3 regions of the Clostridium perfringens genome follow, and region 1 is predicted to be linked to each of the others. Evidence: riboswitches for the same ligand, from Rfam matches in the RefSeq annotation. Region 1 holds a riboswitch; each other region holds the start of a gene.

Region 1 (10,926 bases):
GATTTCCTCCAACAAGCTTATATTTTGGATTTAAGGAGTTACCAGCAGAGGAATGCTTTATTTCTAATATAGAACTTTCTGATATTTCATAGGATTTATGTTCAAGAAAGTCTAGTAGCTCACTTTCATTATTTAAATCTATTTTAAGTTCTTTTATGGTTTCAACAGATATAAAGGTAAAAGCGTAGGCTAAAACTTTATTTTTGCTTTTATAATAACGTTCACAAGCAACTACTGCTGTGGAATCCTTTTCTAAAACCTGTTTAGTATAATCACTATCAAGTTCTAAGCGGAATACAAATTCAATATCTTGAATTTTTTCAGTATGACACTTGTATATAGGATTTCCTATTAACTCTAAGAAATCTCTTTTAGCACATTTTTCTGGAGATATTATAAAATTCCCTTTACCTCTTATATTTTTTACTAAACCGTCATCTTGTAGTAAAGCAAGTGCTTGACGCAAAGTCATTCGGCTAACCCCAAAGCTTTTTGCAAGTTCAGGCTCAGAGGGTAATTTTGAATTTAAAGGGTATTCCCCATTAATAATCATTTTATATAACTTATCATATACAGATGTATAGAGCAATTTTTTTGAAGTTTTAGTATCTTTTGTAGTGAGTTTCATCTTAACACCTTACTTATTTATAAAATTTATATTATATACAACCTTTAACAGAAATAGTATATCATAAATTTCTATTTATTTGAATTAATAGAGAATTATTTTTAAGTAGAGATGATAAAAATATACAAGTTAAAATAAGGTAAATTATATATATTATAGGATAAAACATAAAAATAAGGGATAAAATAAAGCTTTATAAAGGGTATTGAAATTGAAATAAAGATATGATAGTATTAACTTGTCTAAAAAATAAGCAAAACTTAGACAAGTTTACTTACTGCTAAACAAGTTGATTTTAGTATGTTCTGTAAACGATTATTGAGGGAGGATGAAGTAAAAAGAGTAGACAAGTTTATAATGATTATTAGTAAGCTATTATTTAAGAAGCACAAATGAAAAAGAAAAGAGAGGATTTAAAATGGACATTTCACTTAATACTTTAGAAAATGTTGAAGAAGTAAAAATAAAAAAAGCGGTACCTGCTGTATTAGCTTTAATGATTTTTGCTTTAGTTATTGACAACTCATTTAAAATTATTTCACCAGATTTGGCTAAAGCTTTTAACATATCAGCCACTGCTGTTAGTTGGCAAGTAACTTTAGCTGGATTAGTTATTGGTATTGGAGCTGTTGTATATGCTTCTTTATCTGATTCAATAAGTGTTAGAACCTTATTGGTACTAGGAATTATATTAATATGTGTTGGTTCACTATTAGGATTTATTTTTCAGAAATCATTTTTAATTATTGTTATTTCAAGAATAATTCAGTCAGCTGGATTAGGAAGTGCAGAAACATTATATGTAATATTTATAGCAAAGTATTTTAAAGAGAGTGAACATAAAAAATACTTAGGATTTAGTACAAGTAGTTATGCTATTTCACAGGTAATTGGTACAATTACTGGAGGATATATCTCAACATATTTAAGTTGGCAAGTACTATTTTTAATTCCATTATTAACTTTAGTAATATTACCTTTTATATTAAAATATATTCCTAAGGAAAAGAATAAAGCTGGTAATGTGGATTATATAGGATTTATATTAGTTGCAACAGTTGCAGCAACATTAATGATCTTTGTTTCAGGATTCCAATGGGGAGTTTTAATAGGATTTATAGTTGCACTTGCATTATTCCTTATATACATAAGTAAAAATGAAAATGCTTTTATAAGCATTAAGTTTTTCACAAATAGAAATTTTATATCAGTATTACTTGTAGCCTTTGTTATATACAGTGTACAACTTGCATTTATATTTATGTTCCCATTCTTAGTTGAATCTATATACAATTATAGATTAGACCAAATTTCATTACTTTTAGTTCCTTCATATGTTTTAGCTGCTACTGTAGGAGCTTTATCAGGAAAGGTTTCTAAGAAAATAGGAAGTAAGCAATGTATTCAAATGGCTATAGTAGGTATAATAGTGAGTCTTATTATAGGAGCTTTATTTGTAAAAACATCAGTTTTAGTATTTATTTTTGTAATGATACTATTCTCAAGTTCTTTTGCTTTAATGTATGCACCTATGATTGATACATTAACAAGAACAATACCTAAGGAAAAAACAGGAACTGCTATTGGTTTCTATAATTTCTGTTTAAATATAGCTACTTCAATAGGAATAACATATGTAGCAATATTTATGGAAACTAAGTATTTAGGAAAGAACTTTACTGGACTTTTCAGTGACTTAGTAGCTATACAATATAGTAATGTTTTACTAGTATTAGCAGTTATATCTTTAGTAGCACTTGTATTATACTGGACTTTAATCGGAAGAAGAGAGAAAAAGGACATATAAATAAAACTTTAAAATTTTATAAAGAATAGTTTTAAAAAACTAAGTGTTAAAGAGCCTATAGGGTGGTCCATTTAAAAGACTATCTTATAGGTTTTTTGTTTATAAAATTTTAGTGGATTATAAATCTATTAAGTTTTTGGATAAATTATTAAAAAAAATGCTTATTTATATTAAATTTATTATAAAGACTATAAAATTAAAAGAAATTATGATATTATAACTTTAAAAAAAATGGGCAAAATTAGAGAAATCTAATGACGCAAAGCTATAGGGACTAAGGTTTATAACTATGTCAGCCAGTTGCCAAAGAGTGCATTAAGCTTTTTGTTTTATATTAATTATGGAGGAGGGTGTAGGTTAAAAATTTAAAATTTATTTTGTACAAGCTTATATTAAATTGTAAGTAGAAATGCACTTCTGAGGGGAAAGTCAATCAGGAGGAGAGAAAAAATGAATAAGAGAAAAATAGCAGCTATAATTTTAGCTACGATGATTACAAATCTTTCTGCTACAACAATTGATGTTTTAGCACAGGAATTAAACACTAAAAACAATTCTAAGGTAGAAGTTAGTCATGATGATGAATCACATCAAGCAAGGGTAAGTAAGTTTGATTTATATAATAGTGATAAATTAGACGCTTATAATCAAGAATTTCAAGTCAGCAGATCAAATATAAAATCCATAAATAATAATGGTGGAAAGTATAATAGTTCTACTATTGATAAAGCCATAGATGGCAATCTAGAAACTCATTGGGAAACAGGAAAACCTAATGATGCAAATTTCACAAACGAAGTAGTAGTTACATTTAATGAAATAACTAATATAGATAGAATTGTATATTCTGCAAGAAGAGACTCTGCAAGGGGAAAAGGCTTTGCAAAAGAATTTGAAATATATGCTTCTCTTAAAGATGAGGGAGATGATTTTAATTTAGTAAGCAGTGGAGAATATACAGAATCAACTAGAGATTTAGTTGAAATAAAGTTTAATCCAACTGACTTTAAAAGATTAAAGTTTAAGTTTAAAAAGGCTGACCAGAACTGGGCTTCAGCAGCAGAATTTATGTTTTATAAAGAAGATAAATTAAATGAAAAGTTTAATGGATTATTTACAGATTCTAGTATGAATAAAGTATCTGAGGAATTTAATACATTAGAGAAATTAAATGCCTTTGAGAATGAATTAAAAGATCATCCAATTTATGATTTATACAAGGAAGGACTAAATAATGCTAGAGCTATTTTAACAGAAACTTCTGAGAATCCTACTAAGGCAACTTTAGGACAAATAACATATAATCTTAATGATGATTATAATAATCAATATAGAATGCCTTATAAAAATATAAAAGCAATAAAAAATAATGGAAGACATTATGCTGCTCAAAATATTGAAAAGGCTATTGATAATGATGTAAATACTTATTGGGAAACAGGAACATTAAATAGTTCTTCTTTTAACAATGAAGTTGAGGTTGAGTTTAATGATTTAGTAACTTTAGATAGAATAGTTTATGGTTCTAGACAAAGTGACTTAAAGGGCTTTGCTGAAGAGGTTTATATATATGCTTCTAGAACAAGTAAAGGGGATACATATAAGTTAGTTGCTACAGGGGCTCATGAAGCTACTAAGGGATTAGTTGAAGCTAAATTTGAGCCTACAGAATTTAAAAGAGTTAAGTTTAAATTTAAGAAATCTAAACAAAATTCTGCAACTTTAAATGAATTAATGTTTTATAAACCAGATGAAGTTTATTCTTCAATACCTAAGCTTTTCACAGATGGTACTATGAGTGAACTTAGTGAAGAGTTTAATAGTTTAGAAAAAATAAATGCCTTTAAAGAAAAAGCTAAAAATCATCCATTATATAATGACTTTAACGAAACTATAGAATTAGCCGAATCATTAATTTCTAATCCAAGAAAAGAGGATGTACTTGAATTAGAAATGAGAGGAGATTCTATAAGTGAAGCTAAAAAGAGAAAGGTATGGAATTTCCAAGACTGGCAAATAACAGGACTATCTGCTAGAGCTGGAGATAAAATAACTGTATATGTGGATGTAGCAGAAGGTGATCCTACTCCAACATTATTATACAAACAATCTTTAACTCAACATGGTGGAGCAACAAGCTTCCAATTAAAGCCTGGTAAAAATGAAATAACTATACCAGAAATAAATTATGAATCTAATGGAATACCTAAGGATGTTATTCAAGGGGGAGATTTATTCTTCACTAATTACAAAAGTGATAGTCAAAAGAGAGCACCAAAGGTAAGAATAGAAGGTGCAAGCAAATATCCTGTATTTATTCTAGGAAAATCAGATGAAAATGAAGTAATGAAAGAGTTAGAAGCCTATGTTGAAAAAATTAAAGCAGAACCTAAGACTACTCCAAATATTTTTGCAGTAAGTTCTAACAAGTCATTAGAATTTGTACAAGCTACCTATGCTTTAGATTGGTATAAGAAAAACAACAAAACTCCAAAGTACACAGCGGAGCAATGGGATCAATATATAGCTGATGCTATGGGATTCTGGGGATTTGATAACTCAAAAGATGTTAATTCAGATTTTAATTTTAGAATAATGCCTATGGTTAAGAACCTTAGTGGTGGAGCATTCATGAATGCTGGAAATGGTGTTATAGGTATAAGACCTGGAAATCAGGATGCAATACTTGCAGCTAATAAAGGATGGGGTGTTGCTCATGAACTTGGACATAACTTTGATACAGGCGGAAGAACCATAGTAGAAGTAACAAATAATATGATGCCATTATTCTTTGAGTCTAAATATAAAACTAAAACAAGAATAACTGACCAAAACATATGGGAAAATAATACCTACCCTAAAGTTGGCTTAGATGATTATTCTAATAATGAGTTATATAATAAGGCTGACAGTACTCATTTAGCTCAGTTAGCGCCATTATGGCAATTATATTTATATGATAATACTTTCTATGGAAAGTTTGAAAGACAGTTTAGAGAAAGAGATTTTGGAAATAAAAATAGAGAAGATATATATAAATCTTGGGTTGTGGCAGCATCAGATGCTATGGAGTTAGATTTAACTGAGTTCTTTGCAAGACATGGTATTCGTGTTGATGATAAGGTTAAAGAGGATTTAGCTAAGTATCCAAAGCCTGATAAAAAGATCTATTACTTAAATGATTTAGCAATGAATTATAAAGGTGATGGATTCACAGAGAATGCAAAGGTATCTGTAAGCACAAGTGGTTCAAATGGTAATATAAAACTTTCATTCTCAGTAGATGATGAAAATAAAGATAATATACTTGGATATGAAATACGCAGATATGGAAAGTATGTAGGATTTACTTCTAATGATAGCTTTGTTGATACTAAATCTAATTTAGATGAGGATGGTGTATATGTAGTAACACCATATGATAGAAAGTTAAATACCTTAAATCCAATAGAGGTAAATGCATTGCAACCAACTTTATCTGTAAACCCAGTGATTACACTAGCTTTAGGTGAGGAGTTTAATGAAGAAGAATATATTGTAGCTAAGGACATAAAAGGTAATTCTCTAAGTGAATCTGTAAAAGTTAAATCAAGTAATGTAAATACTTCTAAAGTTGGAGAATATGAAGTTTTATATAGCTTAGAAGATTCTAAAGGCAATGAATACACTAAAACTTCTAAGGTTAATGTTGTAAGTAGAAAAGAGTATATGAGTGATTTAACTCCTAAACAATCTTCAAATGGATGGGGAACTGTTAGAAAAGATAAGAGCATAAGTGGAGGAGTAATAGGTCTTACAAGAGATGGAGACTTTGTTGACTATAATAAGGGATTAGGTCTTCATTCAAATGCAGAGTATGTATATGATTTAGAAGGAAAAGATTATGACTACTTTGAATCTTATGTAGGTGTTGATAAAGCAATGTCATCTAGACCAGCCTCTTCAGTTATTTTTAAAGTTTTAGTTGATGGAGAAGAAAAGTTTAATAGTGGAGTAATGAGAAGTACAACACCTCAAAAATATGTTAAGGTGGATGTAAAAAACGCTAAGGAGCTAAAATTAATAGTAAATGATGCTGGAGATGGAGATAGTTCAGATCATGCAAGCTTTGGAGATGCTAAATTAGCTACTTTATCTTCAAAACCAATAATTAAAGGTGAAAATTTAGCTTATAGTATGGATGAAAAAGTAGATTTAATGGAAGGAATAACTGCAACAGATATTGAAGATGGAAATATAACTTCTAAAATACAAATAAAATCTTCAGACTTTGTTGAAGGAAAGTCAGGAATATTTACAGTTGTGTACTCAGTAACAGATAGTGATGGATTAACCTCTGAATGTTCAAGAACTATAGCAGTTACAGATAAAGAAACTCAATTATCTGATTTAAATTGGAAATCTGCAACTATAGGCTCAGGTTCTGTAAGAAAAGATAGAGCAGTAAGTGGAAATCAAATAAGATTATTAAATGAAGATAATTCTGTTGAAACCTTTGCTAAAGGAATAGGAACTCACTCATATTCAGAAATAGTTTATAATTCAGAAGGGTATGATATCTTTGACACTTGGGTAGGTATTGATAGACATGTTGCAGACAAAAAAGTTTCTAGTGTTAAGTTTAAAGTATATGTTGATGGAGAATTAAAGGCTGAAACAGATGTAATGAGAATTGATACTCCAAAGAAACGTTTAGTTGTAGATGTAAGAAACTCTAAAGAGATTAAATTAGTAGTAGATGTAGCTGATAATGGAAACACTTGGGATCATGCAGACTGGGCAGATGCTAAGTTTAGAAATTTAGCAGAGTATGATACAACAGAGTTAAATAAGGCACTAGAAGAGGCTAAAAAATTAGACTTAAATAATTACACAGAAGAAAGTTCAGAAGCTTTAAAAAATGCAATATCAAAGGGAGAAGAAGCCTTACTTTCTAAGGATAAAGAGACAATAAATTCTGCCCTTGAAGAGTTAAATAAGGCAATGGATTCTTTAGTAAAAGTAGATTTAAATGCTGTTATTAATATACCAGATAAATATTTGCTTAAGTCAATTCAAAATCAATTAAATAAAACTGGAGATATAACTTTAGGGGACATGTACAGTTTAACTACATTAACATTAAGCGGAGTTGTTGATTTATCAGGCTTAGAAAATGCTAAAAATTTAGAAACTTTAAATATGGATTATAATGAAGTTAAAGACTTAAGACCTTTATCAAAATTAAAGAAGCTTAATACATTAAATGCACAAGAGCAATTTATTGCAGCAGGAGAGTTAAAGCCTTCTAATGGTAAAGTTATAGGTGACTCAAAAGTATATAATAGAGAAGGAAAAAATGTAGCTAAAACTATTAGAGTTGTTGATAAAAATGGAAATACAATTCTAGAACAAGATGCTAAAGATGAATTCACAATAAACACTAAGGATTTATCATCAGGATTATATGGTGTTCATGTATTATTTGAAGATGAAGGTTTTAGTGGAGTAATGTTCTATTTATTTAACGTATAATAAATGGAAAAATATAAAGTTATTTTGCTTATAAATTAATTTTATAATATAAAAGAACTAACTTTTTAAAATAATTTTAAGAAAAGATATGTTTAGAGTAGAGTCTATAGAGAGGGATTCTACTCTATATTTTTTTGTTTATGATACAATTCTAAGCTTAATATAAATTAAGAAGGAGTTTTTAATTTTATTTATAATTTTTAAATATTAAACTAAAAATAATAGGGTATCTAATAATAAATGTAATTTTTATAGGAGGTGATAAAAATGGGTAATAAAAATAGAAATAGTAAAAAGAAAATGGCATCTTTAGGTCTTAGAAAAGATGAAAATGGAGATTATAAGTATATTGACCCTAATGATACAACTTCAGAATTTGTTCCAGTAAGGAATCATGGAAGAAAGTCTTCTCATAATTAAATATATATTTATTAAAGAGTTTTTTATCATAAACCACACACCTGTACTTAAATTGGTGTGTGGTTATTTTATATTTAATGCTTTTTAAAGGAAATATTATTATATCTTCATTAAAATAATTTTTAATATTTTAAGTTATTTGTAATATATTGACATAAAAACATAAATATAGTAATATGTTGTGGAAATAAATTATATCAAATATAAAAAGGGAAATAAGGGGGAAAAACAATGCGGAAAAAAGGTAACAAACTTATTGAATTTGTTAGTAAGATCATGGCTTTTGTTATGGCAGTGACTTTATTATCAAGCTTACCTGTACAAAATGTATTAGCTAATGAGAGCAAAGAAACAAAGGGAGAAGAGTATGAAATCTATCCAATTCCTCAAAGTATAAAATATGATAATGGCACAGTAACTTTAGGGGCTGATGCTAATGTTGTATTTGAAGAAGGAATTGATGAGGCAACAAAAAACAGACTATTAGAGGTTTTATCAATTAAGGGAATTAATTATGAAGAGAGCAATGAAATAAAAGAAGATAAGACAAACTTTCTAATAGGAATAAATAACTCAGAAGGAGTTGTAGACAAGTACTTTACAGATAATAATTTAGCAAATGATTCTCATTTTGAAAATCATGATGCCCATGTAGTATCAGTTAAGGGAAATGTAATAGCTGTATTAGGTAAAAATACTGATTCAGCATTTTATGGTATCACATCTTTAAAAGCAATATTTAATCAATTAGAAGGAAATGAATTAAAGGAATTATTAATTGAGGACTATTCAGATGGTCAATGGCGTGGTTTTATTGAAGGATATTATGGAATTCCTTGGAGCAATGAAAATCGTAAGGACTTAATGAAATTTGGTGGGGATTTTAAGATGAATTCATACATCTTTGCACCAAAGGATGATCAGTATCACAGTCTTAAGTGGAGAGAGCCATATCCTGCTGAGAAGTTAGCTGAAATAAAGGAAATGGTTGATGTTGGAATAGCAACAAAGAATAAATTTATATGGACAATACACCCATTCTTAAAAGATGGTATGAACTTTGGATCAGAAGAAAGTTATAAAGCTGATTTAGAAAAGATAATAGCTAAGTTTGAACAATTATATAGTGTGGGAGTACGTCAATTTGGTGTGCTTGCAGATGATGCTGAGGGAGAAGCTAATAATCAAGTAAAACTTATGGAAGACTTAGAAAAATGGCGTTTACAAAAAGGTGATGTATACGAATTTATATTTGTTCCTAAGGTTTATACAAAGGAATCAGCTGGTGGAGATGTTAATAATGAATACTTAAAAACTATTGGTACAATGCCAGAAACTATTGATATCATGTGGACTGGTGATGTAATACTTGGTTATGTAACTCAAGAGACATTTGAATTCTTTGAAGAAGCTGTAGGACGTCAAGCCTTTATGTGGTTAAACTGGCCAGTAAATGATATTAACAATAAACGTTTACTAATGGGTAAGGGTGAGATGTTAGATCCAACAGTTACAAACTTTAAGGGAATTGTAACAAATCCAATGCAAGAAGCTCAAGCTTCAAAGGTAGCTTTATTTGCTATAGCTGATTATGGATGGAATAGAGCAGATTTTGATATGGACAAGAGTTGGAAAGATTCTTTCAAATATATAGAGCCAGATGCAAGTGAAGAATTATATACCTTTGCAAAACACATGAGTGATCCAGCTCCAAACTGGCATGGATTATCTTTAGAAGAATCTGAAGAGTTAAGACCAGTAATTGAAGAGTTTACAAGAAGATTATGGGAAAAAGAATCTGTTTTAGATTACAGTAAGGTTATTTTAGATGAATATCAAGAGATTTTAGATGCAACTAATAATTTTGCAACTAAATCTAAGAATGAATTATTAAAGAGTGAAATTAAAGGATGGGTTGATTCTTTAAGAGATTTAGCAGAATCAACTATAGCATATATAAATTCAGCAGTAGCTTTTGAAAAAGGTAACTATGAGGAAGCTATGAAATACTATGTTCTAGGAGAAGAAGAGTACACTGATTCAAGATCTCATAGAACTCCTGTAATAAATGGACAATCTAGACCAGAACCAGGTATAAGACACTTAATACCATTTATTAAGGATTTATCTAAAATCATAGGAGATAATATTGACCAAGTTATAAATCCAGATACTACTAAGTTAACACTTCGTCCTTATACAAATATGTCACCTCTTTATTGGGGACATGTTCAAAATATAGCTGATGGAGATAATACTAGATATTCATGCATGTGGATTCGTAATTCAGCTAAAGAAGGAGACTATGTTGCTGTAGAATTAAATGAGGTAACTAAGGTTAATAGCATTACTTTTGAGCAAGGACAAGATGAAGGAGATGCATTTAACTATGGTAAATTCCAATATTCTATGGATGGTGAAAATTGGACTGATGTAGATGGTGTAGATTATGGACCAAAAATGCATAAGATTGTAGTTGAAGATTTAGATTTAACAGCTAAATATTTAAGATTTATCCCTACAAAAGAAATTTTAAATAACTGGATTGCTGTTAGAG
Region 2 (10,926 bases), 1.6 Mb from region 1:
ATGTTAGATCATAATGGATTTTATATGATAGATGCAAAGGTTGAAGAGGTTGCAGCTGGATTAGGTCTTAGAGATGTAGGATTAGATAAGGATGTTACTGATTTAAGTGGAGGACAAAGAACTAAGGTTTTATTAGCTAAGCTTTTATTAGAAACACCAGATATATTACTTCTAGATGAGCCTACAAACTATCTTGATGAGGAACATATAGCTTGGCTTAAAAACTATTTAATAGGATATGAGAATGCATTTATCTTAATATCACATGATATTCCATTCTTAAATAGTGTAGTAAATGTAATATACCATGTTGAAAATAGAGCATTAACTAGATACACTGGGGATTATAATAATTTTATGAGAGTATATGAAGCTAACAAGAAGCAATTAGAGGCTGCTTATGAAAGACAACAGGCTGAAATAGCTAAACTTGAAGACTTCGTTGCTAGAAATAAGGCTAGGGTTGCTACAACAGGTATGGCAAGAGCTAGACAAAAGAAATTAGATAAAATGGATAGAATTGAGCTTGCTGCTGAGAAACCAAAACCAGAATTTAACTTTAAGCAAGGAAGAACTTCAGGTAAATTAATCTTTGAAGCAAGGAATTTAGTTATAGGATATGATGAGCCATTAAGTAAACCACTTAACATAAGAATGGAAAGAGGACAAAAAATAGCCTTAGTTGGAGCTAACGGACTTGGAAAATCAACACTTCTAAAAAGCTTAATGGGATTAATAAAACCAATAAGTGGAGAGGTTGAAACAGGAGATTACCAAAGCATAGGATACTTCGAGCAAGAAATAAAAGAAGCAAACTATAATTCATGTATAGAAGAAGTATGGCAAGAGTTCCCTGGATACACTCAATACGAAGTAAGAAGTGCCCTAGCTAAATGTGGATTAACAACTAAGCATATAGAAAGCTCAGTAGCAGTATTAAGTGGGGGAGAACAAGCTAAGGTAAGACTTTGTAAGCTAATAAACAAAGAAACAAACATACTTATCCTAGACGAGCCAACAAACCACTTAGACGTTGAAGCTAAAGATGAATTAAAGAGAGCATTAAAAGAATATAAAGGAAGCATACTTTTAGTTTGCCATGAACCTGAATTCTATAGAGATGTAGTAACAGATGTGTGGAATTGCGAAGAATGGACTACTAAGATTGTATAATAAATGATTAAATAAATGAAAGCTATGGTTTAAAAACCATAGCTTTTAATTTTATCATCAAGTAGTTTATTTCTGTTAGTTTTATAGATTTTTAGAATAATGAAAAGTGAACCGTACCATAAATAGGTGCGGTTTCTGATTATTTAAATAAATATAGTAGACTTAAATTTACTATCTATTTAATAGAAATTTTTTGATTTAAAATGTATAATATTTCTATAGTAGTAATAAGGAGTAAAGTATGAAGAATGTTATTATAAAAAATTTTTTAAAACAATTTAAAGAAAAATTTGAGATAGAAGAGAATGATGAAGCGCTAGTATTTGAACAATTTATAAATTACTGTATATTAAATAATCATATTATAGATTCAGAAAAGAATTTTAATGAAATGGATACTGGGACTGCAAAAGCTATAGATGGTGTAGCTATATTAATAAATAATAAAATGATATTAAATGAGGAAGATTTAATGCAGTTAATAGCTAATAAAACTGTATTATCAGTAGATTTTATATTTGTACAAACTAAGTCAGCAGATCATTTTGATGATAAAGAAGTTAATTACTTTTTTAAATACATAAAAAAATTCATAGAGGAAGAAGAGTGTTCTATTAAAGAGTTAGAAAAATTTTGGGAAATCAAAAACATAATATATGAAAATTCTCACTTATTTAGAAAAGGAAATCCGAATTGTATTATGTATTATGCAAATTGTTCAAGTACAACTGAGTTAAGTTCAGATTTAAAAGAAACTATTGAAGAAGGAAAACGAGCAATAGAAAATACAAGTTTAATTTCAGAAAAATTAGAATTTATTCCTTTAGGGATTAAAGAAATTCAAAAGTTGTATAGGAAAATAGATGCAGATTTAGAGGCACAGTTTAATTTCCATAAACACGTTACTTTTTCATATGATGATGATAAAATAACATCAGCATATTTTGGAATAGTGGATATACGAGAGTATGTAAAGTTATTACTAGACTCAGAAACAAAAGGAATAAAAAATGTTTTTGAGGATAATATAAGGGATTATTTAGGGGTAGAAAATAATGATGTTAACAGAAATATGAAAGAAAGACTACTAGGAGAAGAATCACAACTTTTTGGTATTTTAAATAATGGTGTTACAATTGTTGCAGATGAAATTAAACCTGTTGGAGAGAAATTTAATCTTATCAATTATCAAGTCGTTAATGGATGTCAAACTAGTAACGTAATTTTTGAAAATATTGGAGATTTAGAGGATAAAAATATAGCTATTCCATTAAAAATAATAGCTACGAAAGATGAAGCTACAAAAAATGAAATAATTAAATCTACTAATAGTCAGACTGGATTAAAGCCAGAACAATTAGATGCACTTAATAGTTTTCATAGAATGCTAGAAGATTTTTATTATTCAAAAAATAATTTGATAAAAGGAAATAAAAATAAGATAAAGTTATATTATGAAAGAAGATTGAATCAATATAGAAATGAAGATATTCCTCAGACAAAAATTATAAATATATCTAAACAAATCAAGTCGGTTGCATCTATGTTTTTAGATAATCCACATGGTGTATCAGGTCATTATGGTACAGTTATTAAAAAAGTTAAAGATAATATTTTTAAAGAGAATGATAAGCCGGAGGTATATTATGTAAGTGCCTTATTGTTATATTATGTAGAGTCATTCTTTAGAAAAAATAGAGAATATAAATCGATGTCTCGAATGAAATGGCATATTTTAATGACAATAAAACATATGCATGAAAAAAAAGATTTTTCGGATAAATTAAATAGTAAAGAAGTTGTTAAGCTTTGTAAATCTATTGAAAAAGAATTAAGTAATGAAGAGTCAGCTAATATGTTAATAATGAATGCTATAAATATAATAAATGATATGATTAAGGAAAAAGACTTAGATATAAATGATAGGAAAATTTTTGAAAGAAAAGAAACCACAGAATACTTAAAGGAGTTTCTCTTTAAGATAGAAAGTTTTCAATTAAGAATTAGTCTTTAAAAAAGTAATTTAGATGTAAATGTATTGGAGATAAAAAATCTACATATTGGAATATTATAAAATTAGTTGTTAGATATTATAATATTAAACGGTAAGATAAAGAAATAAGTTATGTGAACACAAAAAGATAATCTAAAAATATTAATTTAAATAATTTTATATGAGGAGATAAAACTTATGTAATATGTATTTAATGTTATAGAAAAGAATGAAGATATTTATAAGTTTGGAGCGAAAATTATACTAAATGACGAAATAATATTTCAAAATATATTGACAGTTAAATATGATAAAAATGAAGAAATGGTTTATTTGAACTTAATGAAAATTAATGGGTTAATAAGGGATAAGTCTATTAGAGCTTATTTTATTAATAATCTAAAAAGCTTTATTAAAAGTTATTAATAATAAATAAATTAATTTGAAGATTAAGAGAAAATAATAGTTATTTGAGTGTCATATATAGTCTAGATAGAAATAATAATTCTAAATTATTTGAAATATTTTAGTAGTAAAGAAAAACCTCACTTAATATTGATATGAAGAACCATACCATAAATAAGTATGGTTTTTACTAAAATTGGATAATGAAAAAGTAGTTATAAGTAATTAAGCTGTTGTAAAATAACAACTTGATATATTTATTTAAAATGGAATAATACGTAATAATAAAAATATTAACTAATAAATAAATGTATTATATATGAATTAATAATTTTTCTGATAATATATAGATAAATGGGAATTTGATGAAATAATGGAGAGTACATAAATGGTTTTATTAGTCGTTGATACACAAAAATTATTAGTAAATAGTAAATTATATAATTTTGAAAATTTTATTACAAATATTAGGGAATTAATTAATACATCAAGAAAAAATAACATTGAAGTATTATATGTAATACATGATGATGGAGTAGAAAGTGATTTAACAAAAGGAAAAGATGGATTTGAAGTTTACGAAGAATTTAAGCCTATGGAACAAGAAAAAGTGTTTGTAAAAAATGTAAATAGTTCATTTAGAGGAACTGGTTTGTTAGAATATTTAAGAGAAAAGGGTGAAAAAGATATAATTGTTGTTGGACTTCAAACTGATAAATGTATTGATGCTACCATAAAGTGTGGTTTTGAACATGGATTTAATATGATTGTACCAAGCTATGCTAACTCAACTGTTGATAATGAGTTCTTTAGTGGAGAGCAAAGTTATAAGTATTATAATGAATTTATGTGGAATGATAGATATGCTAAATGTATTTCTATTAATACGGTATTTAATATGTTGGAACGCTAAATAGAGTATATTTAATGAATAATTTTAATCTATTACAAAATAAATCTAAAATATAAATATATATTATAGTTAAGAATAATATATTTAATAAGATATTACTTACAATAAACTTCTATGTGTAATTAGATTACATATAGAAGTTTTTATATTTTAGGGAGGATTAATGATGTAGTAAAAGAAGGACAAGTACCTATTAAGGGTATTCCTTCTTCTTTTATGTTGAGAAATGTTGGGTTAAAGGTATTAAATTTATATATTGTGTTATAGAGGAATAGTAGCAATGAAAAGATTATAATATTTAGGTTCGTATATTGGGTATATAGTATAATTTTATTATACATATGTAATATGTAAATTTTAATTTGTATAGAGAATAGTTAAGAAATTAATTATTTGAGAAGGAGTAAAAGATGGATTATAAATATTATGAACGCAAAATTAATGATGTAATATTGAAATGTCCTATCGAGGCTGGGGTTGAGATACTTGTTTATAATGTGATTGATAGTACCATAAAATCAGACAAGCTGTCACTTGTAGATATTAACCGTCTTCGTAAAGATAGAGATGAAAGATTAACAACGGATGCAGGTATTCCAGATATGGCAGTTTTATCTGAAGATTTTAAGTATCGTATGGATATTGGAAAAGTATATGGTTTTATAGAAGTAAAAGCAACAAATAAGTCTCTTTCTGAAACAATTCAAGTAGAAGAACAGAAAAAAGGGATTTCACATTATTTGTACACAAATGGATTAGTTTGGAAGTATTTTAAAGATGGAAATTATAAATGGGAAGTAATATTGGCATATTCAGAAAGTAAAGAATGCAGAACAGCTCACTCACAAGCTATATCTATAAATAAGAATAGATTTAATACACTTATAGATAAACTAGAAGATATTAATTGGGTATAATAAATAGATTTAAGGTTTTATCAAATTTAACTAATAGTTGAATTTGATAAAACCTTATTTAATACCAATACAGAGACCGTACCATAAATAACTGAGATTTTTGCTAAAATTATAAATAAAAATATGGTTATAAGATATTAAGATTAGTACTTAATTTTTATTTTCTAGCGATTTTTCAGTAGTGGTTATAGCTGACAAAGAAGTTTCTAGGTTAGTACTAATCTTTAAATTACATATTAAGTGGGTAAAATATTTAAATTTTGCTTATATTTTATAATATAAAAGAGCTATTATTTTAATATTTTATCCTTTAGTGACGGAGTTGTGACGTATTTTTGACGGAGTTGAAACCTGAGTTTTTCTAGTGATATCAATGGTTTTGACGGAAGTGACGGACTTTTTCCTTTTCTGTAGTATACAGAAAAAAATAAAAAAATATATAGATAAAAAAATATATAGTATACATGTATACATAGAAATAGAAAAAAGTCCGTCAAAGTCCGTCATAGGTCCTTCTAAGTAAGTTATATCAAGGGTTTAAGGCATGTGACGGATTTATAAAAGTCTGGTACAAGTCTGTCACAATACTTTTAGAGATTAAATTTACATGGGCTAAGCAGTAAAAAAGATTCTATTTATGATAGAATTTTCTTATTAAGAAGAGAATCCTATGAATAATGTAAAATTTATTTTTGGAGATAATTTTGTTATTCTTTATTAGGATAAGTTAGAAATATCATAGGAGAGTAAGGGGATTGGTGGAATGAAAAATAATGATTCAAAGATAAGTAAATACATAAGTTTAATACTAAGACATAAGCCAGAAGAAATAGGATTAAAACTAGATGAGCATGGATATTTAGGTGTATTAGATTTGATAGAGGGGCTAAATAAGTCCTATGAAGGATTTAGCATGGATGATTTAGAAAGAATAGTTAGAGAAGATTCAAAGGGTAGATATTCTTTCAATGAGGATAAGAGCAAAATAAGAGCTAATCAAGGTCATTCAATTAAAGTAGATCTAGGCTTAGAGCCTATTAAGCCACCAAAGGTTCTATATCATGGTACTGGAAGAAAATATTTAGAGTCAATTTTGAAAAATGGACTTATAAAGAAGGAAAGAAATTATGTTCATTTATCAAAGGATATAGAAACTGCAAGTATTGTTGGAAAAAGACATGGTGATTTAGTTATTTTAGAAGTAGATTCAGAGAGTATGTTTAATGATGGAATTAAGTTTTATTTATCTAAAAATAATGTATGGCTTTGTAATTATGTTCCAAAAAAATATATTAAGGAATTAAATTTAGAGGAAGTTTTTTAAGGATATTTTAAATTTAAAATATAAAATTAGCGTTAAAACCTTGATAAAACCCTATATTAAAAGTATAAAAAAATCAAAATTTATTTATTAAATTAATAAAATATATATGCAAAATATATTGTTTTAAAAATAAAAACTTAATATAATTAACAAATAATATTTGCTGTAAAAAATGTTTTTTGACAGTTTTTTTAAAATACTGTAACATACAAATACAAATTGAAAATTAAGTGTTAAAAAGTAATGAATTTTAAGAAATAATTAGTAAATATTAAAATGTTATAGAAACGTTGATGTATATTCTGTATTTGGGCATCTGGAATATGCTGAGTTAGTGATGCAACCGACTATATTTATAAAAAGTTATAAATATAGTCGGTTTTTTATTTTCCATTTTTTAAGAGAGGAGGGCTTATTTTATGAAGAATAGTAAAAATTTCAATATATTTACCTTATGGTCAGTTGTTATTTCTATGATAGTAATTATGATCTTCCCTGGAAGCATTGTTTTAGGAGAAGAATCAAAATCAGTTCAAAATGATGGGGCTGTTGAAATTACAAGCACTACTTTTGAGAGTAATACTGTGGCTAAAGACATAAGCAATAATTTAAGAATTGACTATAAGATTTTGAATAAAGATAAGCTTAAAGATGGTGATAAAATTGTTATCAGTTTGCCAGATATATTTAAAGACATAGAGCCTAAATGTCCTGATCAGCATTTTAAGGATTTTGATGTTAAGGATGGAGTGGTAACTTTAACCTTTAATGAAAATGTAGAAAAAGCTGTAACAGGATATATGATTATAAGATTTGTGGGAAATAGCAATATTAGAAAGGGAGTAAGTTACCCAATTAGTATTGATTTAAATGGAAAGCCAAGCACTGTTTATATAACAGGAGAAGAATATTCCCATCCTAGTTCTGGTGGACAATACCCTCTTATGTATAAGACTGCTGATTTACCAACAGCTGCTACAGATAAGGAGCAAGGAAGAGAGTATTATGGAGAGATAGTAGACAGGAATAAACCTATAAAATATTTTGTGGAAATAAATTTAGGTGATGGAGTAAATCCAAATACAAGAAGTTATTTAAGTAATGCTGATTTTTTTGATAATATTCCAAAGGGCATGGCTTTAGATGTAAATAGTATATGCATAAAAAGAATGGGTTACTATGATGAAAGAAGTAGTGATGTTACCAAGGACTTTTGGGAGAGTAATAGAATAAAGGCTGATACCAAACATTTAGAAATAAATTTTGGTGACATAAGATATGAGAGATATACAGTTATTTATGAAACTCGTATTACTTCTACTGAAAGTGGATATTTAAATGATGCTAAATTATATTATGATGATGATAAAGAGTTGCCTTCAAAGCATTATTCAAAGTTATCAAAGGATGCAGGAGCATTAAATGTTTATAAATATGTTGATAAGACAAAAGTTAAAAATAATCCTAATGACCAAAAAATTAAATATGATATTAAGTTTGATTCCTATGGATACTTTTTTAAGGATACTTTAAATATTATTGATAAATTAGATCCTAGACTAAGTGATATTAAGATTACGGCTACAGATCAATTTATAACTGATTTTGATGAAAACACAAAGGAATTAGTTATTAAAAATAGTAATGGAGATATAGATGCTAAAAAGCCAGCATATATCACCATAGAAGCAAGTATGAAAAATGTAGGGCCAGGGGAAGTAGTAAAAAATATTGCATATGTAAATGGAAATCCAACTAATGAGGTTTCAACTAGAAAGAATCCTATAGTGGAATTTATTCTATCTGCTGAGTATGATGATCCAAGCTTACTTGAAGGAGCAGTTTTTAAGTTAACAACTAAAGAAGGGGAAACTGTTAGGGATATTTACAATGAAGAAATAAAAACGTTTACATTTGAAAATGGAGAGCCTGTAAGCTTTGAATTACCTGATGGAGTGTACAATTTAGAACAAATAAAAGCGCCAGAGGGATATGAGCTAAACAAAACTCCTATTCAGTTTATTGTAAATGAGGATAGTAAGGTGGTTAAGGTGCCATGGGAAGGAAATCCTATAAAGACTACTGTAAACTTAGCAATACATAAAATAAATGAAAAGGGAGTGCCTATTTTAGGTGCTAACTTTAAACTATTTAAAGAGGAAAATCCAAAAAAACCAATAAAATTTGCTTATAATAAAAATTTAAAAGTTTATGAATTAGATCCAATGGGGGGCGGAAAGTTAATACCATCAAAAGATGGTGCCTCTTTTAAAATCAACAATTTGCCTTATGGAAAATACATATTAAAAGAGGTTAAGGCTCCTAAGGGATATAAATTAAGTGATGATATTTATATAACTCTAGATTTTGAAGAAAGTTTTTATAGAGTTGGAAAAGAAGGTAAAAAAATAATTTTAAATAAAAATACAGAAACAAATACATATGATATTTCAGTTGAAAATGTTCCAAGAATAATACTACCTGAAACAGGGGGCAGTGGAACTTCTAAGTTTTCATTCATTGGAATTACACTTTTAGCAGCTGTATTAAGCCTAGTTAGTACTACAGAATTTGTTTTAAAAGAAAGGGAGAATTAATAAATGAAAAATAATATATTAAAAAAGTTTAGTTTTATAATGGTGTTTATATTTGTTTTTATTACAACATCAATACCTGTATTTGCGGCTACGCCATCAATTTCTAAAGATGCTCCTATTAAGGGAAGTATCACAATATCAAAAAAAGGTGCTACCTTTACTGCATATAAGTTATTAGATGCAACTAAAAGTGGGGATGCATATGAATACTCAGTAAATAGTGATTTAAAAGACTTCTTTAATAATTCTAATTATGGTTCTTATAGCCAAGAATCAATTCAAAAATTAAATGGAGAAGAAGTAAAAGAGTTTGCTGTTAACTTACATAAATATATTCTTGATAACAAAAAGAGTGGACAAGAACTTACAGATGGACAAAAAAATACTGTTGACTTAGGTTATTACCTAGTTACAGAAACTTCAAGTGATTCAGAGGGGGCAGCAGTTGCTTCAACACCTATAATAGTTTCAGTTCCTCAAGTTTCAGGAGATTCATGGAATTATGATGTAACTATTAATCCAAAGGATAACACTCCTATATTAGAAAAAAACATAGTTAAAGAGAATCAAAGAGTTAAAACTTCATCTGAGAATATTGGAGATGTTGTTAAATACGAAGTAAAAGCTTCTATACCAGTTTATCAAAAGAATGCACAGAATATAATGTACAAATTTACTGACACTATGAGCAAGGGATTAACATATGATGAGAAAACTGGCTTTAAGGTGACTTCAGGAGATAAAGTTTTTGCTAAGGATACAGATTATACTGTAGATGTAAAAAAACAAGAAGATGGATCAACAGTTATTACAATAAACTTTGTATATGAGAATATAAAAGCTTATGCAGAGACTGGAATAACTTTAAATTACCAAGCTACATTAAATAAGGATGCAGTTATTAGTAATAAAGAAAACTTAGGAAATACTAACAACATACAATTAGACTATACAAATAACCCACATGTTAAGGATAGTTATAAAAAATTAACTGATAAGGTTACTACTTATACTTTTGGATTTGGAATTACAAAGGTTGATTCAGAGCTTAATTCTAAGCTTTTACAAGGTGCTGAGTTTTCAGTAAAAGATGCAGGTGGAAAGACTGTAGCTAAATATACATATGATGAAAAAGGACAAGTGGTTTCTTTAAGTGGAAATGGGGTAACTAACTCAAAGGGAATTACAACATTTGTAGGCTTAAAAGAAGGAAAGTACCTTATTACAGAGGAAGTAGCTCCATCTGGATATAGCTTATTAAAAAATCCAGTAGAAGTGACAATTACAGCTAATAAAGATGAGTCTGGAAATTACACAGGAGCTGCAACTATAGAAATTTCTAATGGAAATAAAGCAGGACAAATAATAAATGATATTTCAGAGAATGATGGAAATATATTATTTAATGTTCAAATAGAAAACCACGCTGGATTTTCTCTTCCATCAACAGGGGGATTAGGAAATACAGGATTTATAAAAATAGCTATTATCTTATTAAGTATAGTTTGTGTTTTAGCTATCTTAGGACTTGGCTACACTAAATTTGAAAATAGCAGAAAAACTAAGAACTAAACTTAAAAATTAAATACAGAGTATATAAATAA
Region 3 (10,926 bases), 530 kb from region 1:
TTTTTTTCCATCAACGTAAACTTCAAAGATTACTGATGGCTCATTAGAGTTTCTCATTTCTCTATCTACACCAACATAAGTTTCAAACATTCCATAATTTTTACCTGATAGATCATAAACTATCTCTGAGTTTGCATGAGTTCCAAGACCTTTATCATATTCTACTTCTTGTCCATTTTCACCAAGTAAAGTTATTCTATTATCTTCAACACTTAAGTCTTTTTTTACATCTCTCCATCCAGATGATGCTGATTTCCATTCCTTATCACTTAAACTTTCAGCTGTAGTTATTGTGTATATTTTTCTTTCCTTAGTAACTGTGTTTCCGTCTTTATCTGTAACTTCATATACTACAGTGTATATTCCACCTCTATTTGCTTCAAAATCACTTGATTTTACTTTTATGCTTGATGTTAAATCACCATCTTCTACATCATTAGCAGTAACACCATCTAATATATTAAAATTATCCTTAACATTTATTACTGTATCTTCAGTTTTTATTGTAGGCTTTACATTATTAGTTGATAACTTAGGGTTTACTATTATACCGTGGTCTGATGTATTTCCATTTCCACTATCACTAACTTGTATTTCTAACTTATTAACGCCCTTAACTGGTACACTTATTTCTACCATATTATCGTTATATCTTAAAACCTTAGTTGTTTCTAAAGTCTCTCCATCTGCTATAACCTTAAAAGAAATACTTGAATTATCGTTAGCTCCTATTGTTTGATCAACACCTAATAAAGCCTCAAATCTGTCATAATCTTTTCCTGATAAATCATATACAACTTTTCCATTAGCATGTATTCCTATGCCCTTCTCAAAGGTTTTAATTTCTCCATTTACTCTACCTTTTATATTTGTATTTCTTCTTGGAGTTCCCCATTGAGTTTCTACTGATTCCCACTCTTCATCTGATAAATAGTCATAAGCACTAACTACTTCAACTTTAAGAGTTTTTTCTTTAGTTTCCTCTTCATCAGTGACTTTATAAACAACTTCATATTCACCTTTCTTAGTGTTATCAAAAGTATTCTTAATTACTTCAATTTTATTGCTTATATCATTTCCTTCGTAATTATAAGCTTTTACGTAATCCAATGGGTTAAACTCTTCATTAAGCGCTATTAAAACCTTTTGTTGTGCACTAATACTTGGAGCATGTAATTTAAAATTATAAGGCTTACTAGGATTTATTTCATTGTCATAAGCAACTATACTGTATTCATGGTTTTCATCTATATTAGCTCCGTGATCAACAAAATTATTTGTTGATGTAAATCCTATTGTTTTGCCATCCCTAGATATTTCATATCCTATAACATTGTTTTTATTTTCATTATCTATATCAAAAGAAATTGATACATCATTTCCGTTTACTATTTTTGCTTCTGCCTCGAACTTAAGATTTTCTGTAAATACTCCACCTTTATTTAAGTACATTTTATCATTTGCGTACCATAATTTATTAGATGGTTTAGGATATTTAGATGTATATTCCTTAGTCTCTTTCCATACATCCATTCCATGTCTTTCAAAATGCTCTGATAAGTCTAACTTAAACACATCTGATGCAGCCATAACCCATGCATTGTGTTTATTTTCCCAACTTCCACCACCTATATCTCTACTTCTAAATTCTTGTTCAAATCTTGGCCAGAAAGTTTTATCATATAACTGTAATTGCCATAAAGGGGCTACATGAGATAATAAAGATTTATCACTTTCTGGATAATATTCATTATTAGAATAATCATCTAAAGCCACCTTTGGTAATATGTTTCTTTCCCATAAATTTTGTCTAGTTATATTAGATGGTACACCTTTAATTCTCTCAAAATGAAGTGGAAGCATATTATTAGTTACCTCTACTATAGTTCTATTATTAGTGTCAAAATTATGACCCATTTCATGCATAAATCCCCAACCAGTATCTACGCCTAACGCTCCACCTTGCTCTGCTTTATTAAATCCTGTTATTCCATTTCCAGCATTCATAAAGCCTCCATTGTCTAACCATTTAAGCATACTTATATATCTAAAGTTAAAGTCAGAGTTAACCTCACTAGATTCATCAAATCCCCAATATTTCATAGTTTCTTTAATTACTTCATCACTTTTATTTGCAGTTTCACTTGGTAATTTATTATTATTTTTATACCAATTTAAAGCATAGGTTGCAGTTACGTTAACTAATGTTTTATCACTAAATACATCAAATACATCTGGTAATTGAGGATCCTTTTTTAATAAATCAACATATTCTTCAAGATCATTCATAACTTCTTCATCATTATCAATGCCTTTTATATAGTTTGGATAGTTTATAGCACCCTCTATTCTTATTTTAGGCTTTCTTCCTTGTTCTTCTGAAGTGTATGGGTTACTTGTATAAAGTACACCTGCCTTAGCTGTTCCTGGTCTTAACTCATTTGTAGGTTTTTCTGGTATAGTTATTACATTTTTACCTTTGCTTAAACTTATAGTAACATCTCCGTTATGCTGACTATCCATTTGTTTAAATACTAATTTTGGTGTTGGCTTTCCATCTTCCACATCAACATAAACAGTTATTACTTGTCCAGATTTTACTGCATAGCCAGTTGGTTGCCAGTCTTGGAAATTCCAAACCTTTCTTTTTTGAGATTCTTTAATTGAGTTTCCTCTACTTTGTAATTCAAATACAGTAGATCCTGTATTTCCTGCTAATACTTCTTTAGCAAGTTCTAATTTTTCCTTATATAAATTTACTAAGGGATGATTTTTTACCTCTTCCTCTAATGAAGCTAATTTTTCTTCTGTATTAAAGTCTTCTGATAATTCATTCATTAATCCATTTGTAAATAGTTTATCAACTTTATCTGATGTTTTATCTTCTTTATATAATCCAAATTCACTAGCACAAGCCCAGTTTTCATAACCTTTTTTGAATACAAATTTAATTCTCTTAAATTCTGTTGGATTAAATTTTATTTCTACAGAATTTTGAGTTATATTAGCATTGCCACTAGTTACCTTTTGATAATTATCTCCCTTAGTTGTTCTTGATGCATAAATATCAAAAGCTTCAGCAAAACCTCTATTTGAACCACGAGGTGCTGTATATACTATTCTATCTAATGTAGTTAATTCTTCTAATTCTATTTCAACTTCATTTGTAAAGTTTTCTGTATTTTGCTTTCCTGAATGCCATTTTGTATTGAAATCTCCGTCTATAGCTTTATCTATAGATTCTGATGCATATTGTCCACCATTAGTTTTTATTGATTTTATTTTGCTCTTATCTAACTTATAGATAGCATCATAAGCTTTAAGTAATTTATTATCTGGATTTAAAAAGTCAGATACTTTAGCATCAGTATATTGAACCTCTTTATTTTCAATAATTAACTTAACATTCTCTATCTCTTCTTTATAATCATTATAAAAAGGATGCTTCTTAGCTTCTGATTCTAACTTTTCTATTTTTTCTAAAGTATTAAATTCTTCAGATACTTGACTCATAGTGCTATCTGTGAATAATCTACTCATTTTATCTCTTAACTGATCTTCTTTATAGAAAGTAAATTCTGATGCTAAAGCCCAATTTTCATATCCTTTTTTAAATACAAATTTAACTCTTCTTGCCTCTGTTGGATTAAACTTAATTTCTACTGAACCTTTTGTTACTTCACTGTTTCCTGAAGTAACTTTTTCAAAGGTATCTCCAGAAGTTGTCTTTGATGTATATATATCAAAGGCCTCAGCAAATCCTCTCATATTTAAGTTTGTGTAAACTACTCTATCTAAAGTCTCTAATTTATCTAAAGTAATTATTACCTCATTTGTAAAATCTGAACTATTTTGCTTTCCAGAATGCCATTTTGTATTAACATCTCCATCAATAGCTCTCTCTATTGTATTTTCTGCATAACTTCCTCCATTAGTTGTTATTGATGATGTATTTATCTTAAATAGTTCATTATATTTTTTTAATGATTCATCATTAAAATCTTTAAATTTACTTACTAAGGCATCCTTGTAAACTACATTGTTTCCTTGTAAAACTAACTTAGCATTTTCTATTATTTCTTTAAACTTTTCATAAAATGGATGATCTTTAATCTCATTTTCAAAAGCATCTAATTTTTCTATAGTGTCAAACTCTGGATTCACCTTATTTTTTCCTTCATTTGTGAATATGGAGTTCACCTTATCCATGATTTTATCTTCCTTATAAAACCAAAACTCTGAAGCACTTGCCCAATCTCTATCAGCTGATTTAAATACGAATTTAAGTTTTTTAGCTTGTACTGTATCAAACTTAAACTCCATAAGACTTCCTGTTGACTTACTTGTCCCTTGAGAAACTAATTTAAAGTCATTATCATTTCCAGTTTGTGAAGCATATATATCAAACTCTGTTGGATATCCCTTTCCTCTTGCTCCATCTTGTCTTGTTGCATATGCTATTCTATCTATTGATTCTAACTCATTAAATTCTACTACAACTTCATTTGTGAAATCAGAACTATTTTCTCTTCCTGTTTCCCAGTGAGTAGCCAAGTCACCATCTATAGCTTTGTCTATAGAACTTGTTGAATATTGTCCCCCATTATTTGTTATTGAAACTATTTCATTTCTCTGTACTTTGTACTTTTGATTATATGCATCAAAATTCTCGTAGCTATTTAAATTGAATTGATTTATAGATGCTTGATTTATTACGCTTTCTTCTATAGAACTTATCTTTTCCTTTATTACCTCACTAGCATAAACATTCAAAATAGGACTTGCATTTGACATTATCATTGATGCAATAAGAATTTTAGATATTTTTTTCTTCATAATTTTCCCCCTCATATTATTATGTAACCACGAGTCATCTCTCTACGCCTATACCATTTAATAAAGTATTTTTACTAAAAAAAACTATCCTTAATATTAATTAAAGGATAGTTGCATAAAAACAGTTCTAAAAATAAATATATACTTAAGTATATATTTATAAATTAACTCTATTAAAACAAAGAATATTAATTCTTCGGCAACTGGCTAGCATAGTTATCATATAACCTTAGCCCCTTTAGCTTTGCGTCTCTAGATTTCCCTAGGTTTGCCAATATATTATTTTAGTATTTATATAATACAAAAATTTAATCCTATATTCAATATAAGATATTCTAATTTTTTATGTAATATTATAAAAAACGACTTGTTTTTTATACTTTTTACATTTTATTCATCTTTTATAAAATCACTTTATAAATAAAATTAAACTCTAAAAACATTAATTTATAGAAGTTATACTATAAATAAAAAGCTAGCAAGATTTTTTATTTTTTTCTTGCTAGCTTTTCATTTATTAATTATATTATTAATTTGTAAAATTAAATAAACACATGTATTTTTATAGTTTTATATTAATTTAAAGCTATATTACTTTAAATCTTCTACTACCTTAGCCATAGTTAATGCTAAATTATCACCTTTTGAATTATCTCTAAAAAGATTAAATTCCTTATTAGCAGTTACTATTTTTACTTCTTCATTTTCATCTTTAGTAGTTACTGAAAATTCTTTTAAATCTTTAAATGGTATCTGATCAACCTCTCTTGTTTCTTCAGCATAACCTAAGGATGCATGTCCTACATGCTCTAAATAAAGAGAATCCTTAGTTACAATTAGATTTACTTTATATGCCACATCTCCACCAGCTCCAGTTACTAAATTTGATACAAAATTTATAGCTGCATCCTTATTACTCACTTGTTTCATAACTGTAATCTTCATTAGAATATCTTCTTCTTTTAGATTTAATTTAAACATAAAAACACCCCATCTTCATATTTATTTATAATTAATTTTTACCACATTTAAAGAATTGATCATATAAAGCTTTTATTAATCCCAAAACAATAATAATTCCTTGGGTTATCATTATAGCATTATAATATTTCTTATCTATAAATATACTAATAAGAGCAATTATTATTACACTTAATCCAATTATCAAAAAATCCATTCCAACAATTCTAGATACTTTCTCTTTATCATGCTTCTTTTCATAAAAGCCGTTTAGTATATCTCCACAATTAAAATATTTAATTATTACCCCTAAAAAGGTTAATATTCCTCCCCCTAAAAAAGCAAGTACTAGAATTCCTGTTAAATCTGCTGGTTTCATAAAATCTCCCCAATCTATATTCTAATAATTATATTAATTTATTTTACAATATATACAAATTAATTAAAATCTTTAGATTTATTAAATTCACTTAAATTCTATACAATTGGGGTTTATTATAAAAAAATTCCAGTAGAAATATCTAACTACTCTACTGGAATTATTTTTAAATATAAGAGATACTTTATTATTTCTTTATTAAAAAGTCTTAATCTAAAGATTAAACTTTTTATATAAAAACTTTATATTAAAACTTTAAAACCATATTAATTATTATACGTAATTTTTAGACTTACAAAGTTTCTTAAACTCGTCAGCTACGAATTGTACTTGTGTTCCAACTATAACTTGAACACTTGTTTTTCCAGGTCTTATAACTCCTGAAACACCAGATGATTTTATCTTTTTCTCATTAACTAGTGTGCTGTCTTTTACTTCTAATCTTAATCTAGTTATACAGTTATCAATTGAAGTAATATTAGAAGGTCCACCTAGTCCTTCTAAGATGATTTTTGCAACTTCAGTGTAGTTATTATTTGCTAAAACTGCATTTGAATCATCATCCTCATCATCTTCTCTACCTGGAGTCTTTAAGTCAAATTTCTTTATCATAACTACGAATACTAAGTAGTATATAACTCCAAATACTAAACCTATACCTAATAAGTATAATGGGTTTAATGCCATTGGTGATGCAAAACTTAATATCCAGTCTACTAAGCCAGCACTAAAGTTAAATCCTGCTCTTACTGGTAAAGCAGCAACAACTGCCATAGATATTCCTGTTAATAAAGCATGAGCTACATATAAAGCAGGTGCTAAGAACATGAATGCAAATTCTAATGGTTCAGTTACTCCTGTAACGAATGATGATAAAGCAGCAGCTAATAATATACCAGCAGCAGCCTTCTTTTTATTAGTTTTTGCACAACGATACATTGCAAAAGCAGCAGCAGGTAAACCAAACATCATTACTGGAAAGAAACCTGACATATACATACCAGTTTGTCCTAAAGTACCTGTTCCAGCCCAGAAGTTTCCTATATCATTTATACCAGCAACGTCAAACCAGAATACTGAGTTTAAAGCATGGTGTAAACCAAGTGGTATTAATAATCTATTGAAGAATCCATAAACACCAGCTCCTATTGGTCCCATAGCTATTATTGATTCACCAAATGAAACTAATGCGCTATATATTACAGGATATACAAAGTATAAAACTAAAGAAGCTACTATTGAAGCAAGTGCTGTTACTATAGCAACACATCTTCTTCCACTAAAGAATCCTAAGAAATCTGGTAATTTAGTATTTTTAAACCTATTATAACAACCAGCTCCTATTAAACCGGCTACGATACCTATAAATTGGTTTTGTATCTTTCCAAAAGCTGGGTTAACAGCTTCAACATCTACTCCTTGCATCATTGCAACAACTGCACTAGATAATAATGTAGTTATCATAAGCCATGATACTAAACCTGCTAAACCTGCTGCTCCATCATTATCATCTGACATACCAACAGCTACCCCAATAGCAAATAAGATTGCCATGTTATCTATAATAGCTCCACCAGATGTTAATAAGAATGCTGATACTACACTATTAGCACCCCATCCAGATGGGTCTAGCCAATATCCAATTCCCATTAATATACCTGCTACTGGAAGTGCAGCAACTGGTAGCATTAAAGATTTACCTAATTTCTGAAAATATTTCATCATATTAATATTCCCCCTATAAATTCCACTAACTGTTAAATTGATTCTTTAAGAACCCCTTTTTTTCTGAAAGAATCAAACTAATTTTTCATAGTAAATTAACAGATTATAAATTAGAATATATTTATTTATGATTGCTTTAAAACGTTTTCTTAAACTATAAAATTCATAATGAATTTTGTAGTTTACATAATATCAATTTTCCCCTCTATAACACCTCCTAAAATAATCTAGTAAAAATTAAACTTAATAAACTTATTAAATCTAAATAACTAGTTCCCTTATAACTAATTAATATATTATTTAATTGTTTATTAATTGTACACTTATATTAAAAATGTATTCTAAACTTTTAATATGTTGATTATATCGTGTGACAATATTAATAAAATAAAATCATAGCCTTAAATTTAATAGTTAAATAAAAGTCACCCTTCATCTAAAGACTATACTTTAGTTTAAAATACACCTTCAATATTTATATACATATTTTTACTTTTATTACAACTTTATTATAACATGTAAAATTATTTTATATTATGTATTTTAAGTAAACATTTCATTAAAATTCTTTATAAGTAACACTATCCTGATATAATGAATGTAAATATATAATATCTAAGCATATAATTTTATAAAAAGGAGTGATTTTAATAATGAAACTTTTTAGGAAAACCTTTGTTGTTGAGCTAAAGGATTCATTACAGTACCCTTCAGCTAATACCATATGCGATACGATTTTAAAGCAAGAAAGTAATGTTGAATTTATAAGTAAAGAAAAACCTGTAATCTTTAAATTAGACAATGTGATCTATGAAGTAGAAATTACAATGGCTCGTGGTGGTTATGAATTAGCTTGTAAAGAGATTAAATAGCTTTTTATTATATTTTTTAAAAGTACCAATAGATAGAACTATTATATTTTTAATCTCTCCCATATAATAAAATATAATTAAAGAATACAATATATTGATTCTTATTCAAGTTGTAAAAAAATATAAATAAAGGGCATTTATCAAAATTAATTTTGATATAGCCCTTTTGTTCTACTTATTTTTTACATTTCATTTTGTCTTGAACATCCATTAATGCTTCACCAAATCTTTGGAAGTGAACAATTTCTCTTTCTCTTAAGAATCGTAAGATTTCCTTTATATCTTGATCATCAGTTAAGTTTATAAGCCATTCGTAAGTTGCTCTAGCCTTTTGCTCAGCTGCCATATCTTCATGTAAATCAGCTATAACATCACCCTTTGCTTGAATATAAGTTGCTGTCCATGGATTTCCTTGAGCATCTGCATAATATAATGCCTTTCCATGATCTGTATAATGACCAGCTAGTCCTGCTTTCTTTAAATCTTCAAGGGAAGCATTATCCATTAATTGATAAATCATAGTTGCAATCATTTCTACGTGAGCCATTTCTTCTGTTCCTATATCAGTTAATAATCCCTTTGCTTTATTAGTTGGCATTGTATATCTTTGATTTAAATATCTAAGTGCTGCACTTAACTCTCCATCTGGTCCACCATATTGAGATATTAAAAACTTTGCCATTCTAAGATCGTTACACTTTAAGTTTATTGGATATTCTAAAGTTTTTACATAATACCACATAATTAAATCCTCCTAACATTTAATTTCCCAAGGCCAAGGTTGTTCAATCCATGCAACTGGGTTTTCTACATAAGCATCTCCAAAATTTCTTATAGGTCCATATTCACATTCAAATCTTTCTATTAATTCGCTTAATTTTGAAGATATTTCTTTATAGTCCTCAGTAGCTTTTCTGTTTTCTGGGAAATTATCAAGATAAAGATTTAATTCCACTGCATAAAATTGTAACTTTTGTATATCATCTAATAATTCTAGTGCTTTCATAATTTCACCTCATTAACATTCTTTCTTTTCTTTATATGGTCTGTATAAGTCTTTAAAGATTGTTCCCTTCCAGAAACCTTTACAGATTGAATATAAGTTTTCATATTTCTGAGGTAATATATATGCACGTGCATACTCTAATTTAAATTTGTCATCAGTACAATCATACATATTATTTATCCATCCTTTACATATATGGTAATTTCGTTATAGTAATATACTATGCCTATATATAAAATGATGTTACATATTCCTTTTAATCCAATTCATTTATTCTAAAAATAAAAGACCTTCTTAATGATTCATTAAAGTTTCATTATTTATAGAAACTCTTTGAAAAATCAAGTTAGGTCTTAATATAGACTTTAACAAGGCCCCATTGTTAATAAAAAGGCAAATATTATCTTAGGTATTAATATACTTTAACTTTCACTTAAGCAAAAGCTAATTTTTTAAATTCTATAGAATATAGCTTACTACTTTATTACAAAGATGTATTTTTATATTTTAAAATCATTTTTAGTATATGCCTTACTATACTGCTTATTTTAAAATCTTATAAACTTCTTCTACCTTTAATAGCTTAATTATTGATTAACATAAGTTTTATTGCAAACTATGCTTTAGAAGGTTTTCTTCTAAAGAACTATTAAGATTTTTGATTAAAATACTGTTTATTGCAAACCATATTTGCCCTTGAAGTTTTCTAGAGCAAAATTATAATTTTTCTTATCATCATCAGTAAAATCTCTTAGATTCTTAAAGTTGTCTATATCTGAGCAAATATCAAACCCACACTCTTCACTCATCATATATTTTAAGAAATCTTTGTATTTTTTATTGATTACATCTTTCCCAAACCTTTTAAAAATCTCATAATAAAACTTTTCAAAGCCCTCTGTTGTCAAAGGATTTAGTACCATAAATTTATCTTTAATCTTTAAATCTAATAAAATAAATTCAAATCCAATTAAGCTTTCAAAGGCATCATTAGCATCCTCTCTTACTCTTCCAATCTTCACCTTTTTTACCTCCTAAAATAAGACTAATTACTTACTTCTATTCTTCTTACTTATTTCCTTTAAATATTTACTTATTTTATTATTTATTAAATTAAGTAATTATATCCATAAGTTTATTCTAAAAGG

The links. Region 1 has a riboswitch for cyclic di-GMP ahead of I6G60_RS08985 (NPCBM/NEW2 domain-containing protein). Riboswitches for the same ligand answer to the same signal wherever they lie in the genome.
Positions count from the first base shown of each region.
Region 2: linked by a shared signal. The riboswitch ahead of I6G60_RS00775 (SpaA isopeptide-forming pilin-related protein) and the one ahead of I6G60_RS08985 (NPCBM/NEW2 domain-containing protein) in region 1 are both predicted to bind cyclic di-GMP.
Region 3: linked by a shared signal. The riboswitch ahead of I6G60_RS11260 (NPCBM/NEW2 domain-containing protein) and the one ahead of I6G60_RS08985 (NPCBM/NEW2 domain-containing protein) in region 1 are both predicted to bind cyclic di-GMP.

Region 1 covers NZ_CP065681.1:1,858,409-1,869,334, forward strand. The annotation lists gene I6G60_RS08975 (GntR family transcriptional regulator) at 1-628, opposite strand, end outside; gene I6G60_RS08980 (MFS transporter) at 1,047-2,435, shown strand; cyclic di-GMP riboswitch class I at 2,660-2,743, shown strand; gene I6G60_RS08985 (NPCBM/NEW2 domain-containing protein) at 2,886-7,949, shown strand; gene I6G60_RS08990 (hypothetical protein) at 8,217-8,369, shown strand; gene nagK (hyaluronidase NagK) at 8,601-10,926, shown strand, end outside.
Region 2 covers NZ_CP065681.1:118,417-129,342, reverse strand. The annotation lists gene I6G60_RS00800 (ABC-F family ATP-binding cassette domain-containing protein) at 1-1,173, shown strand, start outside; gene I6G60_RS00795 (AIPR family protein) at 1,415-3,187, shown strand; gene I6G60_RS00790 (cysteine hydrolase family protein) at 3,960-4,484, shown strand; gene I6G60_RS00785 (hypothetical protein) at 4,937-5,401, shown strand; gene I6G60_RS00780 (RNA 2'-phosphotransferase) at 6,165-6,725, shown strand; cyclic di-GMP riboswitch class II at 7,000-7,083, shown strand; gene I6G60_RS00775 (SpaA isopeptide-forming pilin-related protein) at 7,145-9,322, shown strand; gene I6G60_RS00770 (SpaH/EbpB family LPXTG-anchored major pilin) at 9,326-10,894, shown strand.
Region 3 covers NZ_CP065681.1:2,387,130-2,398,055, forward strand. The annotation lists gene I6G60_RS11260 (NPCBM/NEW2 domain-containing protein) at 1-4,836, opposite strand, end outside; cyclic di-GMP riboswitch class I at 5,032-5,119, opposite strand; gene I6G60_RS11265 (hypothetical protein) at 5,428-5,817, opposite strand; gene I6G60_RS11270 (DUF3784 domain-containing protein) at 5,849-6,175, opposite strand; gene nagE (N-acetylglucosamine-specific PTS transporter subunit IIBC) at 6,449-7,900, opposite strand; gene I6G60_RS11280 (DUF4318 domain-containing protein) at 8,554-8,772, shown strand; gene I6G60_RS11285 (manganese catalase family protein) at 8,948-9,514, opposite strand; gene I6G60_RS11290 (spore coat protein CotJB) at 9,527-9,778, opposite strand; gene I6G60_RS11295 (spore coat associated protein CotJA) at 9,791-9,949, opposite strand; gene I6G60_RS11300 (hypothetical protein) at 10,453-10,800, opposite strand; gene I6G60_RS11305 (EAL domain-containing protein) at 10,919-10,926, opposite strand, start outside.